4 regions of the Alistipes ihumii AP11 genome follow, and region 1 is predicted to be linked to each of the others. Evidence: riboswitches for the same ligand, from Rfam matches in the RefSeq annotation. Region 1 holds a riboswitch; each other region holds the start of a gene.
What was found. A riboswitch is a leader RNA that binds a small molecule or an ion and turns the genes downstream of it on or off. The one in region 1 is predicted to bind cobalamin.

Region 1 (3,723 bases):
ACTTGTTTTTTGTCGTGGCCTCTCCGAAACGAAGCGATCTAGCCGAGGCATTCGAAAATACGGGCTGGGGATCGTATCCGGATCGGCGCGGGGTCCGGTCCCGGTCGCAAGCGGGCTCGTTCGGCGGACGATATGGGGGCGGAAGCTCGCCGATCAACGGGAATGCGGGATAAGGTCAGTCGATATAGGTCAGATCGACGAATTTGCCGCGCTGCCTGCGCTCCTCGATCAGTCGCTTCAATTGTTTCTGACGTTTCGGAGCGATCCAGCGGCGCGCGAAAATATTCGGAATGGCGACCCCGACAGCGATGCAGAGAATAATGAGAGAAGCCTGAATGGCATTGTTCATCGCGATGGTCACTTCGCCTACGACACCGCTCATGTCGATGAAGGCGAAGAGCGCCCGATACATCAGCACGCCCGGAATCATCGGAATGACGCTCGGAATCGAGAGGCAGTGATGGGGAGTATGGAACCAGTGAACGGCCCTCGTAACGATTATGCTGATCAGGGCGGAACCGACCAGAGACCCGATTACCGGCCCCCAGTCCAGACCGATGTTATGATTGCTGGGCCCGAGATTGACGAAGTTCCGGGTACAGACGGCGATGATGCCTCCGACGGCTACGACCCAGAGCAGGCGGCGCGGAATATTGAAGATCATGGAGAATCCGACGGCCGATATGGCCGCGGCGACAGCGAACTCGAGATAGGTGTGATGGGGCGTCATACTCAGGTCTTTCACGAAGTTGTCGATTCCGCAGACATGGATGGCCAAGGCGATGCCGAACGCCATGGCGACGACGATCAGCAGCGTATTGACGGCTCTCGTAATGCCTATCTGTACATAGCTGTCGAGCATGTCGCTGACGAAGTTGATCAGCGGGACTCCCGGCACGATGAAAAGGGCGCAGGCCATCAACGGATGCCACGGCGTGTCGGAGTGGAACAGCGTATGAAGAGGGGCGGGCAGATCGAGCGTCGAGATAAAGGCGGAAGCCCATGCCAGCAAAGTGGAAACGAATGCGGCGACGGCGATGTTCATATAATGATTGGAACCCAGTTCGTTGAGTACGGCCCGCAGGCGGAATCCGAGAATGGCTGCAATGGAAGCATAGAGGAATGCCGGCCAGTCGCAACCGAACTGGATGCAGAATCCGCCGCAGGCAAACCCGGCACCGACCGCTACTTGCCAAGAGGTGTAATTGCGTTTCCTGCTCCGGATGTTTTCCAGCTCTTCCTCGTATCTTTCCAGCGAATAGTCTTCCCGGATCGCCCGCCATGAAAGTTTGCTGACGGCCGAAATGGCCGTCATGTTGATCCCGTGTTTCTCGCAGCGCTGGAACTTGGAGAACGAATGCTCGCTGTCGCTCAGGTTGACCATGAGCATATTGTAGTTGATGTAAATGTGCAGATGCTCGTCCGGCAGCCCCAGGTAGGCGGCCGTGCGTTTCATATTGCGCATGATGCGGCTCGTGTCCGCTGCGCTTTCCATCAGCAATTTACCCGTGCGCAGCAGCAGATCGAGCTTCCGTAACAGAAGTTTTTCCGAGTGTTGCGTCTTCTCCATAGTCGTTGTTTCCATTGAGAGTGAGCAAAAAACGTATGTCGGTCCGTGACGGTCGGCCGTCGGCGAGAGGCCATGCCTCGGAAAGCGGCGTCGTGCGGCGGCGAACCTCTCCGCGGTCTGTTCCTTTCGCGGACTTCCCGTTTTTTATCGAACTAAAAAACGGTCGCATGCCGTTCCCCTCCTATGCCTTCGGGCGAGAACGGCCTTTCGGTGAATCGGCAGGTTTTCCGGCCGGACTCTTTTCTCGAAGCCTTCCCTGTCTCGGGGCCGGCGGCAATCCGATTGATCTCGAGACATTGAACGGAACTTCGCGGCGGCGGGACTTTCCGGGACTTCCTCCGCCGATGCCCTTTTCATCCGGACGACGGAGAAATGTTCCTGAAACCGATCCGGCCGCAAAGATATTAAGATTCGGATTATTCGCATCCGGGTTAGGGTAAAATCTTATACTTCGACAGACGACTGCCTGCCTGTCGGGTTTCCGGTAGTAAGAACGTTTGATCGGACGGCGAATACGGGTGAAAATATCCGATGATTTCAGTCCGGGCGATAGAGATCGACCTGTATTGCTGCAATACTTACATGATATTTCGATTTTCTGTAGCCCTCGTATCTCCCTGAATCCGGAAAAGTGACTTCTTCTCTTTGAAAAGCAGGCCTCCGCTTCGGAGCCCTTAAAAAAACAGGACAGGAACAATAGAGTATAAAACGCACGCCGATAATGTTTTAGCGATATTGCACCGGAGGTAAGCGAGCGGTTTGACCGCACGAAAAGGCATAGTTCGGAAAGAGTTGCGTTACAAATCGTTACCGCGACTTTTTTTTGGGGGGGGCTTTGTTTTTAATGTGTTGATTTTCAGTTTATTGCATCGGTTTTCACGACAACAAATAAGTCTGACTAACGTATTATTACTAAAAGTTTTAGAGTTATGGCAAGAAGCACGTTTGGAGGTCCGCTTTTCTATAATTCAGACGCAAAAGGTAGCTTAGGGGTCGTTTTTCCTTCTCACCACCCCCGCCCCTCCTTTCTCCGTCTTGACGAGCTCGTATCGGTCGAGCCTCTCGTACAGCTCTCCGAGCGTTTTGCGGCCGTAGCGCTTGATGCGGTACTTGGGCATCAGCTTCTTGAGCGCCGTTCCGACCTGCGAGAACGGCGCCTCGTCTTTCCCTGCGGCGGCCGTCTCGAACGCCTTCTCGAACAGAGGCATGTCTCGGCGGATAAAGTGCTCCGGCGTGCTCGGCAGCAGCTCCGGCTCGACTCCTTGCTGCTGCCCGGCATAGCGGCACTCCCGGCACGAGGCGACCGGCACTTCCGGCGTCTTGCCCTCTCCGAAGCCGAGCACCGTGAGCCCGGCCTCGCGTATACGCTGGGCCAGCATCGTGTAGTCCCCGTCGCCGGCGGCAATACAAAAACAGTCTATTTTCCCCTCGTGCAGAATATCCATCGCGTCGATGACAAACGCCATCTCGGTCGTGTTCTTGTCCGCCGTGTGCACGAGCCTTCACCGGTCGGAACGAGTGCGCTTGGGCTTCCTCTTCCCGTTGGGCTCGCGTCCGTCGGGTCCAAAGCCTTGGCTATCCTGCGCTCGGTTATCGTATGATAAGGGGGATTCCATTACGGGATGCCGCAGCTATTCCGTTCCGCATCATCGTCCATCCCGCATCGCGATTGAAATGTTCCGCACCTTGAATGGAATATGAAAGGACGAAAGCTCTAAACGCTCTATGTCAATGGAATATCTGATTTTGCAGCGATCGCGGCGTTTCATTGCTTTTGCGACGGCCGCCCGGAAAATGCAATGTGCCGAGCCCTGCTCGTCGCCTGTTCGAGAAAATATCCGACCCGCGGCCCGTATGAAAATGCCCGTCCTGTTTAAGACGCTTCTTTCCCGCTCAGGGACGGTCGGGGCCGATCAACTCGTAGCGGTCGTTGACCTCGAGCCATCGCGCGGCAGGGAAGCGGTCGGCGAGATAGGCTTTCAGATAGGTCCGGGTGTCGCGGACGATCGGCTCGGGAGCGGGCGGGTACAGGTTGTACGCGACCGCCGCCACTTCGATGTTCCGGTTGCGGCAGGCTTCGAGGCTCAGCAGCGTGTGGTTGATGCTGCCCAGCCGGGGCGAGGTGACCAGAACGACCGGCAGGCCGTGCTCGG
Region 2 (3,723 bases), 920 kb from region 1:
GGCGTCTTCGCCCCCTCGCAGATGGTTCCCGAATTCGGCGATGCGGTTCTCGCCAACGAAAAGGGGAAGGTCTTCACGGTCGATTCGCGTTTCGGAACGCACATCGCCGAGGTGACCTATCTGAGCAAACCGACCAAAAAAGTCCAGCTCGCAACGATCACCTACCGGATCGAGCCGAGCCAGACGACCCAGCAGGCAGTCTACGCGAACGCCAGCAAGTTTATCGCCGAGGCTCACGGTTCGTACGAGAACTTCGACAAGGCGGTCGCCTCGAACTCGCTGTCGAAACGCGTGGCCCGCATCCGCAATACCGACCGCAACCTCAACGGCATCGACAACTCGCGTGAAATCGTCCGCTGGGCTTTCAACGGAGAGAAAGGCGACGTTTCCGCGATCATGGATATCGACGGCAACTACATCGTCGCAGCAATCACCGGAGTGACGGCGGACGGCATCGCGCCGGTCGAATCCGTTTCGAAACAGATCGCCGATATCCTTCGCCTGAGGAAAAAGGGAGAAATGCTGTCGGAAGAACTGAGCGGGAAAGGCTCGCTCGCCGAAACCGCATCGAAACTGGAGACCGAGGTGAAGGAAGCCTCCGGCATCGAGTTCAACTCGTTCTATATCGAAGGAGTAGGGGTCGAGCCCAAGCTGATCGGAGCCGTGACGGGTGTCGAAGAGAGCGCCCAGTCGAAACCGGTCGCCGGTAATGCGGGCGTCTACCTGTTCGACGTCACTTCGCGCAGCGCCATAGAGACCGTCACGCCCGAAAGCGAGCGCGTACGCCTCGAAGCCAATGCGCAGGCATACATCATCGAGCGGGCCAATCAGGCGCTCGTAGATGCGATCGAGATCACCGACAACCGGGTGAAGTTCTTCTAACTTCCCGGGGGAAGATCTTATTCATTATCAGGAAAGCCGTCTCCCAGTGGACGGCTTTCCGTTTTTCCGGCGTACAAAGACATATACGGGTTGCCGCCGTCCGAAACTCCCCGAACAGCCGAGTGGGCAAGATTCGGCCCGGCAGCACCGGTTCCGCCGCTCTTTCCGCCGGAATCGCCCGATCCGTAAGCGCTTCTCCTTTGGCCCGCACCGCTCCGGGATATGCCGATATGCAACTCCGCCGGCTTTTACACTGAACGTGCGATCGATCGATCGGTCGGCCGCTCGGTCCGCTCCTATATCCCGGCCGGAACGGAAACTTGGAAATCTCAGAGGCATACACAGCATATGAATTATCAAAGCAAAATATCCCCCATTCGCGAAGAAGGCTGAAAACCGCCCGTTCTTTCTCGGATTAGGAAAAAATTAATACATTTGCCCCGGATCGGTTTGCCTTTCCGCACTCAAGGAAGTAGGCAATAATAGGGAATCGGGTGAAAGTCCCGGACAGTCCCGCTGCTGTGAGGTTCCGTTTCGTCCGACACGATCTGTCGCCACTGGCGCCGCGCCGGGAAGGCCGTCGGACGGGAACGAGTCAGAAGACCTGCCGGTTCGTTTCGCGTTTCGGAGCTTCGTGGGTTAGGCTCCGGAATATGCAGATCGTCAAGTCCGAGCGACAAAGGGTAGACCGAATGTCAGGTCCGTCTTTTGCAGAAGAGACGAAAAGGGTGATTGATCGGAGAGCGTGGTGACAACGGAGAATCGGAACAAGAACGGCCGGACGGGCAAGTCGCATCGGCCGGCGGAATACGGAGACGGTACGGAGCGGCTGCCGAACCGCACGGAAGTCGCGCCGTGTGCCGACTCGATTCCCGCGGCAGCTTTCCGTTCAGGCGGACCGGCGCCCGCGACGGACGGACAAGTCGAACCAAACTTGTTGTTATGATAAAAAAAATCGTGATTGCCAACCGGGGAGAAATCGCGGTGCGCGTGATTCGCTCGTGTCGCGAGATGGGTATCAGCCCGGTGGCGCTGTTCTCGGAAGCCGACCGGCTGTCGAGGCATGTGATGCTCGCCGACGAGGCTTATTGCATCGGCGGAGCCGCCTCGAAAGAGAGCTACCTGAACATCGACCGGATCATCCGCGTGGCCCTGGCCTGCGGAGCGGACGCCGTGCATCCCGGCTACGGATTTCTGTCGGAGAACGCCGACTTCGCACGCCGGTGCGCCGAGGCGGGGCTCGTGTTCATCGGCCCCCGGCCCGAAACGATCGACGCGATGGGAGACAAGATCTCGGCCCGCAGGAAAATGATCGAGGCCGGCGTTCCGGTCGTTCCGGGCACGCAGGAGAACCTGTCCGGAGCCGACGAAGCCGTCGAGGCCTGCCGCCGCATCGGCTTTCCGGTCATGCTGAAAGCGTCGCAGGGCGGCGGCGGCAAGGGAATGCGTCTGGCGCGGTCCGAGGACGAGGTCCGCGAGGCTTTCGTGGCGGCACGCTCCGAGGCGGTGGCCTCGTTCGGCGACGGAACGATCTACATCGAACGCTTCGTCGAAGAGCCTCACCATATCGAGTTCCAGATTCTGGGCGATACGCACGGAAACGTGATCCACCTGTGCGACCGGGAGTGCTCGGTACAGCGCAGACATCAGAAAATCGTCGAGGAGAGCCCGTCCCCGTTTCTGACGCCGGAACTGCGCGAGAGGATGGGCGCCGACGCCGTGGCCGCGGCCCGGGCCGTCGGATACGTCGGAGCAGGCACGATCGAGTTTCTGGTGGACAAGCACCGCAACTACTATTTTCTGGAGATGAATACCCGTTTGCAGGTCGAGCATCCGATCACCGAGGAGGTGACGGGCGTCGATCTGGTCCGCGAGCAGATACGCATCGCAGCGGGCGAGCCGCTGTCGCTCGCGCAGCCCGACATCGTGCAGCGGGGCCATGCGATCGAATGCCGGGTCTGCGCCGAGGATGCGGCCGCCGGGTTCATGCCGTCGCCGGGTCCGGTAAGACAACTATCGGAACCCGGAGGTCCGGGCGTACGCATCGACGGATACGTCTACGAAGGATACGATATCCCTATCCACTACGACCCGATGATCTCCAAACTGATCGTGCACGCCGACACCCGTGAGCGAGCGATCGCGCGGATGCGCCGCGCTTTGGACGAGTACCGGATCACCGGTGTCAAAACGAACATCGGCTACCTGAGCTCCATTCTCGGCGTGCCCGACTTCGAGCGCGGGTCGTACGACACGTCGTTTCTGGAAAAGAACGCCGTCCTGCTCGGCTCCGCCGCTCCGCAACAGGACGAACGAACCGAGGATCTGGCCATGATCGTGGCGTATATGAACTATATCGTCGATACCGAGAGCGGCGCCGGCGCGACGGCCGCGACGGCCGGCGACCAGACGAGCCGGTGGCGCGAATTCGGCAAGCGCAAGGGCGTCATGGGCATGTAAAACGAAAAAGGCAAAAAGTATGGAAGTACAGATAGCAGACCGCACGGCCGAAGTCGAGCTGATCGAAAAGAACGGCAACGGCATCCGGCTCTCCGTCGACGGCAAAGCGTACGATCTGGACATGGTGATGACCGACCGGGGCATCTGCTCGGTGCTCTGCGACGGACGGTCGTACGATATGGAAGTCGAGCGTCGCGAGGGCGGCAAGAATTTCACGGTCAACAGTCGCTTCGCCTCCTACGAGGTCAGCATCGTCGACGCGCAGGCCAGGTACCTGCGCAACCGCCGGCGCGACGACACCCGGCAGGACAACGACCTGTGCGCCCCCATGCCGGGCAAGGTGGTGCGCATCGACGTGGCCGAGGGCGACCGGCTTCAGGC
Region 3 (3,723 bases), 560 kb from region 1:
GTCTACGTGTCCGATCGTACCGATGTTCACATGCGGTTTGGACCTGTCAAATTTTTCTTTTGCCATATCTGTAATCTATTTTAGGAATAATTGTCCCTCAATATCCTTAAGTCGTCGTCCGCACCCGTCGACAGCCGGTCCGTTCCCTGAACCGGGCAACCGTCGTTGCAGCATGAGCGGAAGACGAGGTTCGAACCCGCGACCCTTAGCTTGGAAGGCTAATGCTCTACCGACTGAGCTACTTCCGCAATTTTCGTTTCTCCGCAGGGCTCCGCTTCCGTCCTTTCGGGAGGAGGCGACGGCCCGGCGGACCGTGTGGGCGGAGATGGATTCGAACCACCGAAGTCGAAAGACAGCAGATTTACAGTCTGCCCCATTTGGCCACTCTGGTATCCGCCCGATACTCGAATTTCAAGAACTTGTTTCCGCCGACTCTTTCCGCTCCCCTCTCGCGGCCCGGAAAGACGTCGTCGCCACCGAGCCGATGGAGGGATTCGAACCCCCGACCAGCTGATTACAAATCAGCTGCTCTGGCCAACTGAGCTACATCGGCAGTTCACAGCATTTTAGGGTTGGCAAAAGTACGAATAATTTCTTAATGCACAAACGGAATGCACTAAAAATTTAACCGTCTCGGCTAAATTCCCTTCGCCTCACCGGATAATCGCGCAATTACTGAGCGCAAATCGGCTTCAAATATACAACGGATTTTTGGAATAACGAAATTTTTCATACAAAACACGCGCTGCGGAATCAAAATTGTAACATTTTATCCACATTTCCCGCACGGATTGCGACGCAATCGCGACCGAAAGCCCCGGAGTCCCGCCGCATTCCCGGAATAAAGCGTTAATTTTGCAGAAAGGTTTCCGTCGGGAGAAACATTTGCATAACGCTCCGACAGAAATTTCCCTCCCGCGCAGGAAGACAGCCGGCAAAAACGGCACTCCTCCGCCCTCGGGAAAATACGATCATAAACCTTTCTTGCCCTATGGTATCGCAAACCGAGTTCTCGTTGCGCCCCCGTCCGCGCGGTTGCCATCTGGTAACCGACGAAATTCTCGCGCAACTGCCTCCGCTGCCCCGCGCGGGGTTGCTCCACCTGTTCCTGCAGCACACTTCCGCCGCCCTGACGATCAACGAAAACGCCGACCCGGACGTGCGCTCCGACATGGCCTCCGTGTTCGACCGCCTGATCCGCGAACGCGAGCCCTATTACGCTCACACGCTCGAAGGCGACGACGACATGCCGGCGCACGCCAAATCGACGCTCGCCGGCGTATCGCTGACGATCCCGATTACGGCCGGCCGGCCGAATCTCGGTCTGTGGCAGGGCATCTACCTGTGCGAGTTCCGCAATCACGGCGGCGCACGCAGGATCGTCGCCACGGTCGTTGGCTGACAGAACGCATAAGCACTTGTCCTGTTACAATCCGAATAAATATCGGATCGACGTTTTCAGGTAAATTTGTTTTTTTTCCAATTCACAATACATTGCGTTTCTCGAAAAGCTTCCCGGTCAAAGGTTATGGCACGAGTGAATCCGCCGGTCTTCCGTCGAGCCGGTGCGGAAGCACGATGTGTCGGACACCTCTGGCACTCTCGAAAGCCATGATCTCAGGACCCGTAAAAATCCTTCGGCAAACAGATTTTCCTTAGCGGTCAGCCCGCTGTCGAATATCCCTTTATCAATTTACAAAGGCGAGAGAAGCAAGTTATTTTATTTTCATCGGCAAATTTTATCCGGTAGCAGGAAACCGGCCGGCGATCTGAAATCTCTCGCCCGGACATGCCGAAAGGGCGGTTCGTTCGAGGCAGGGACCGCCTCCGAGCCAGCGGACTTCCGAAGCTCTCCCGGCTCCGGCAAGGCACGGGAACGCCGTGTTCGCCCGCCGAAACAGCGAGCCCGGCCGCAGCCCGGACATTTTTGCAGGTCCCGGTCCGCCGACCGGCACAAAACCGTACGCAATCATCCGTTTATCGAAAAATTGAAAGACGAATCCCGTAATTGTTGATAAAAAGTCGATACTTTGCACGGACCTGACCGGAGCCGGGCCGGATTTGTGCCTACCTTTACATTGTTTCGGCGGCGCGACGCTTCGCGCCCGAAAGAGGGAACGCCGTGAAATTCGGCGACAGTACCCGCTGCTGTGATTCCCGCCGAACCGAGGGCAACAGGCCACTGCAAATCCGTTTGCGGGAAGGCGCCCAAGGGAAGGGATCAGTCAGAAGACCTGCCGGACACGAGAAACGAATTTCCGCCTTCGGGAGTTAAGGCAAGGAGACACCGACGCGGACCGGTGCGGTCTGCTCGCGCGCAGACGCGCCTCCCCCTCCTCCCCAGTTTTTCCGCAAGGCAGATTTCCGTTTTTCGGTCGCGGGCTTGGCCCCCGGCAAACGACATGCAACGAACAAAAACGATACTGCAATGAACGGAACCAGTTTCAACATCGTCAAACGGGACGGCAAGCACGAACCTTTTTCGATGGACAAAATCACGGCGGCCATCGAAAAGGCATTCCGCTCCGTGGGCCAGACACCGACCGCGGAAACGCTCGGCAAGCTGACCTCCTGCCTTTACATCCACGAGGGGACGAGCGTGGAGGAAATCCAGAATCAGGTCGAGCTGACGCTGATGAGCCACGGCTACTACGGCGTCGCCAAGTCCTTCATCATCTACCGGCAGCAGCATTTCGAGGACCGCGAGGTACGCGACAAGCTCGCCTTTCTGGTCGACTACTGCAACGCCGAGAATCCGGCTACGGGCAGCAAGTACGACGCGAACGCGAACGTCGAGAACAAGAACATCGCCACGCTGATCGGCGAGCTCCCCAAGCGCAACTTCATCCGGCTGAACCGCCGGCTGCTGTGCGACCGGATCAAAGAGATGTACGGCCGCGAGATGGCCGACAGTTACATCGAGCTGCTCGACCGGCATTTCATCTACAAGAACGACGAGACGAGCATGGCCAACTACTGCGCCAGCATCACGATGTACCCTTGGCTCGTCGGCGGGACGATCTCGATCGGCGGCAACTCGACCAAGCCGACGAACCTGAAATCGTTCTGCGGAGGATTCGTCAACATGGTCTTCATCGTCAGCAGCATGCTCAGCGGCGCTTGCGCGACGCCCGAGTTCCTGATGTACCTGAACTACTTCATCGGGCAGGAGTACGGCCCGGACTATTACCGCGATCCGGATCGCGTCGTCGACCTGTCGCTCAAGCGCCGTACGCTCGACAAGGTCATCACCGATTGCTTCGAGCAAGTCGTCTACTCGATCAACCAGCCGACCGGCGCGCGGAATTTCCAAGCCGTTTTCTGGAACATCGCCTACTACGACCGCTACTATTTCGAGAGCCTGTTCGGCAACTTTTTCTTCCCCGACGGATCGCGGCCCGACTGGGATTCGCTCGACTGGCTGCAGCGCCGCTTCATGCGCTGGTTCAACGACGAGCGGACCAAGACGGTGCTCACCTTTCCCGTCGAGACGATGGCCCTGCTGTCCGAGAACGGCGACGTAAAGGACAAGGAATACGGCGAGCTGACGGCCGAGATGTATGCGGCGGGCCACTCGTTCTTCACCTACATGAGCGACAATGCCGACTCGCTGAGCAGCTGTTGCCGGCTGCGCAACGAGATTCAGGACAACGGTTTCAGCTACACGCTCGGGGCGGGCGGCGTATCGACCGGGTCGAAAAGCGTGCTGACGGTCAATCTGAA
Region 4 (3,723 bases), 860 kb from region 1:
TGAACAGGTCGTAGCAGTTCATGCCGATGTCGCGGTACTTGTGCCCGGCAAGGAAAATGGTCGGCTCGCGGTTCGGGTCGTCTTTCGCCCGCTCGACATAGAGGCCCTTGCGCGCCCCGGAATCGTTCCAATAGGTTTGTACGGTTTCGTTCGCTCGCGAGGCGGAAGCCGCCGCGAGACAGGGACCCGCCATGGCCGCTATGGCCAGTACGGATCGGTAAAGCATTCGTTTGGTCATTTCCATTTGGGTTTTCACAGCAAAAATAAGACACCCGGGCCGTAGGAGCAAGGCTGCGGCCGGCTTTTTCTTTGCCTTGACAGCGCTGCCGGGCGTTTCGTCAGGTGGTTTTATTGATTGTCTGAGGCTTATGCGATACGGGAAGCGCCTGCAACCGAACGGTTTCGGCGGATAGTCGAATAAATCTTTTCCCGAACAGTTGCATTTTTGACGTAAATTTTATTATCTTTGCACCGCGTTTGAACGGAAGTGGCCCGAGGCCATGTTCGAACGCGGAACTCGTTCGGGGTGTAGCGCAGCCCGGTTAGCGCGCCAGCTTCGGGAGTTGGAGGTCCCGGGTTCGAATCCCGGTACCCCGACCAAATTCAAATCCGCTTATTTAAGCATCGAGCCCTTGCATCCCGAGCAAGGGCTTTTTTGTTTTCAGTCTTTGTGCTTGCGAGGGCTGGGCCGGTACGTTTCCCTTGTCGAAATGCCTGAAAGAATCGGATGTATGCGGAATACCGGCTGGAATGTAAAAAGATGGCGGCCGCCTGCCGTTGAGGATAGGCGGCCGCCGGAGAGGGCGCTTCTTTTAGGCTGTGAGCGAGAAAAGGATGGTGCAGAGAATGGATACGACAAACAGAATGCTGAGCGTCAGCGTGGCCGTGTCCGCTTTTTCGAGTGCGGTCGATTGCTTTTTTTCCATAATCTTTTGTTTTTCGTTGATTGCTTCCTTGTGGGGGCTTGCTTTCCGTCCGTTGAAAGAGGTCCGGTAGGACGCGATGCAAAATCGGAGCCGTTTTGTCCGTTTCCCGCCGTTTGCAGGCTGCTCGTGCCGGCTTGCCGCCGTGCAGGGAAAGATTCCCAGCCGATTGCCCTGCGGAAAAATGTCCGTTTTTTTCCGTGCGGACTTCCGTTCCCCGGATGCAAAGCCTGTGGTATTGATCGAACGTCGGGCGGCTTCCGTGAGTAACGGGGCAACGGCCTGCCGTCGTCCGCTCCTGTCCCGAATCGGCTCGTAAGATACGCTCATCGAAGAATAGCGTTGGGCAGAGCGATTTCGGCGGTCCTTGACGCGAGCCGCTCGCGGGATTCCGGAGCGTATGGAAGTGGCTGCGGACTTTCCCGTCTCGGTCGAATCGGCTCTTCGTCCGGGCTGTTTTTGCTTTTGGGGGTACTTTGTTCCGATATATTCGCTATCTTTGCGAACGTGTCGAGGCTCGATCCCGACGGGCGGACCGTCCGGGAGACGAATGAGGGAACGCCGTGCGAATCGGCGACAGTTACCGCTGCTGTATGTCTCGGCTTCTTTTCGGTCCGGGTGGCCGGCAGAAGCGAAACGTTCCGGAACGGATGCCACTGGCCTTTGGGCCGGGAAGGCTTCGGAGCGGAGACGAGTCAGAAGACCGGCCCGGCACGTTTCGATTACAGCCTGCGGTGTATGGGCCGGTAATCCGTCCGGAGCTTCTCTGCGGACCGGTTTCCCCTGTGGCCGTGCTGTATGATAATGTACGGCGATTATGAAAAGAAGAATCCTTGTCGCGCTATTGGCGTTGCTTCCGGCTTTCGGGATCGTGACGTCCTGCATGGACTACGGGGCTCGGGCTCCCGAAAAGATCGGTGCGGACGGCCGGGGGCTGTTCATTACCAACGAAGGAAATTTCATGTACGGGAACGCTTCGTTGTCCTACTACGACATCGATTCGATGCGGGTGGAGAACGAGGTGTTCCGTCGCACGAATACGATCAAGCTGGGCGATGTGGCCCAGTCGATGGCGATTCGCAACGGGCTGGGGTATGTTGTCGTCAACAATTCGGGCATCATATTCGTCATCGATCTCGATACGTTCGAGCTCAAGGGAATGATCGAGGGACTGCTTTCGCCCCGCTACATCCATTTCCTGAGCGACGAAAAGGCCTATGTGACCGACTTGTACGCTTGGCACATCACGATCATCAATCCGAAAACGTTCGAAATCACCGGCCGCATCGACGTGAAGATTCCGGGCAAGAATCAGCCGTCGACCGAGCAGATGGTGCAGTACGGCGACTTCGTTTTCACGAACTGCTGGTCGTACGATAACAAGATACTGGTCATCGACACGCGCACCGACAGCGTCGTCAAGTACATCGAGGTCGGCAAACAACCCACTTCGCTCGCGCTGGACCGTTTCGGCAAGATATGGACCGTCACCGACGGCGGTTATCCCGGAAGTCCTTACGGACAGGAGGCGCCGGGGCTCTACCGGATCGACGCCGCCACCCAGCGGGTCGATAGGGCTTTCATGTTCCGGTTCGGCGACCGGGCGTCCGAGGTTTGTCTGAACGGCACGCGCGATACGCTGTATTTTATCAAGGATCATGTCTGGCGCATGGACGTCCGCTCCGAATCGCTGCCCGAAAAGCCGTTTCTGGAGAATATGACAGGCAACTACTGGTACGGGCTGACGGTCGATCCCCGGACTTCCGAGGTCTATCTGGCCGATGCGCTCGATTACGTGCAGCCCGGCTGGGTTTTCCGTTACTCGGCCCGGGGCGGGCTGCTCGACAGTTTTCAAGTCGGCATCATCCCCGGGGCTTTCTGTTTTAAATGACGATCGCTATGAACCGACTGTATAGGACCGCTCTGGCGGCCGCGCTGACGCTGACGACAGCCTCCCTGAGGGCGGCGAACGGGACCGTCTGCGAGTCTCCCGAGGCGTCCGAGCCTCTTTCCTCGCGCACGATTCGGCTGAAGGAGGCCGTTGTGACCGGGCGGCGTCTGGCCGACATCGGAGTGACGAAGATGAATCTCGATTCGGTGGCGCTGCGGCAGAACGTGACCAACAGTTTGGGCGACCTGCTGTCGCAGAGCACGCCGGTATTCATCAAGTCGTATGGCCGGGGAACGATGGCGACGGCTTCGTTCCGGGGCACGGCTCCCTCGCATACGCAGGTGACGTGGAACGGCATGAAAATCAATTCGCCCATGCTCGGCATGGTCGACTTCTCGCTGATCCCTTCCTATTTCATCGACGAGGCGAGCCTCTATCACGGAGCCGGTTCGGTCGGGGTGTCCGGGGGCGGTTTGGGGGGGGCGATCACGCTGGGGACCAAACCGCTGGGCGAATCGGGAGCCGGCGTGCACTTCATTCAAGGCATCAGCAGTTTCGACACTTACGACGAGTTCCTGCGTTTCACCTACGGCACCCGGAAGTTCGAGTCCTCGACCCGCGTATGCTACGTGACCTCCGACAACGATTTCGAGTATCGCAATTACGATAAGTACGAGCAGATCGACGGGCAATGGGTCTATCCGATGGAGCGGAACAAGAACTGCTCGTACCGCGATTTTCACTTGTTGCAGGAGTTTTACTATCAGCCCGACGAGCGGAATCGCTTCGGGCTGGCGGCCTGGGTCACCGATTCGCGGCGCGGCATCCCGATGCTGACGGTGGACTACAAGGAGGAGGGACAGGCCCGCTCGACGCAGGACGAGACGACGCTGCGTGCGGTCGCCTCGT

Region 2: linked by a shared signal. The riboswitch ahead of accC (acetyl-CoA carboxylase biotin carboxylase subunit) and the one ahead of NQ491_RS03700 (threonine/serine exporter family protein) in region 1 are both predicted to bind cobalamin.
Region 3: linked by a shared signal. The riboswitch ahead of nrdD (anaerobic ribonucleoside-triphosphate reductase) and the one ahead of NQ491_RS03700 (threonine/serine exporter family protein) in region 1 are both predicted to bind cobalamin.
Region 4: linked by a shared signal. The riboswitch ahead of NQ491_RS00295 (YncE family protein) and the one ahead of NQ491_RS03700 (threonine/serine exporter family protein) in region 1 are both predicted to bind cobalamin.

What each region holds. Positions count from the first base shown of each region.
Region 1 is NZ_CP102294.1:926,004-929,726, reverse strand. It holds gene NQ491_RS03700 (threonine/serine exporter family protein) at 176-1,570, opposite strand; cobalamin riboswitch at 1,771-1,974, opposite strand; gene NQ491_RS03695 (NYN domain-containing protein) at 2,557-3,036, opposite strand; gene bioD (dethiobiotin synthase) at 3,464-3,723, opposite strand, start outside.
Region 2 is NZ_CP102294.1:1,847,672-1,851,394, forward strand. It holds gene NQ491_RS07470 (peptidylprolyl isomerase) at 1-882, shown strand, start outside; cobalamin riboswitch at 1,312-1,508, shown strand; gene accC (acetyl-CoA carboxylase biotin carboxylase subunit) at 1,825-3,342, shown strand; gene NQ491_RS07480 (acyl-CoA carboxylase biotin carboxyl carrier protein subunit) at 3,362-3,723, shown strand, end outside.
Region 3 is NZ_CP102294.1:1,489,659-1,493,381, forward strand. It holds gene tuf (elongation factor Tu) at 1-66, opposite strand, end outside; tRNA gene NQ491_RS06095 (tRNA-Gly) at 176-248, opposite strand; tRNA gene NQ491_RS06100 (tRNA-Tyr) at 317-399, opposite strand; tRNA gene NQ491_RS06105 (tRNA-Thr) at 480-553, opposite strand; gene NQ491_RS06110 (secondary thiamine-phosphate synthase enzyme YjbQ) at 992-1,402, shown strand; cobalamin riboswitch at 2,068-2,256, shown strand; gene nrdD (anaerobic ribonucleoside-triphosphate reductase) at 2,429-3,723, shown strand, end outside.
Region 4 is NZ_CP102294.1:64,613-68,335, forward strand. It holds gene NQ491_RS00285 (cellulase family glycosylhydrolase) at 1-238, opposite strand, end outside; tRNA gene NQ491_RS00290 (tRNA-Pro) at 523-600, shown strand; cobalamin riboswitch at 1,419-1,649, shown strand; gene NQ491_RS00295 (YncE family protein) at 1,741-2,814, shown strand; gene NQ491_RS00300 (TonB-dependent receptor) at 2,823-3,723, shown strand, end outside.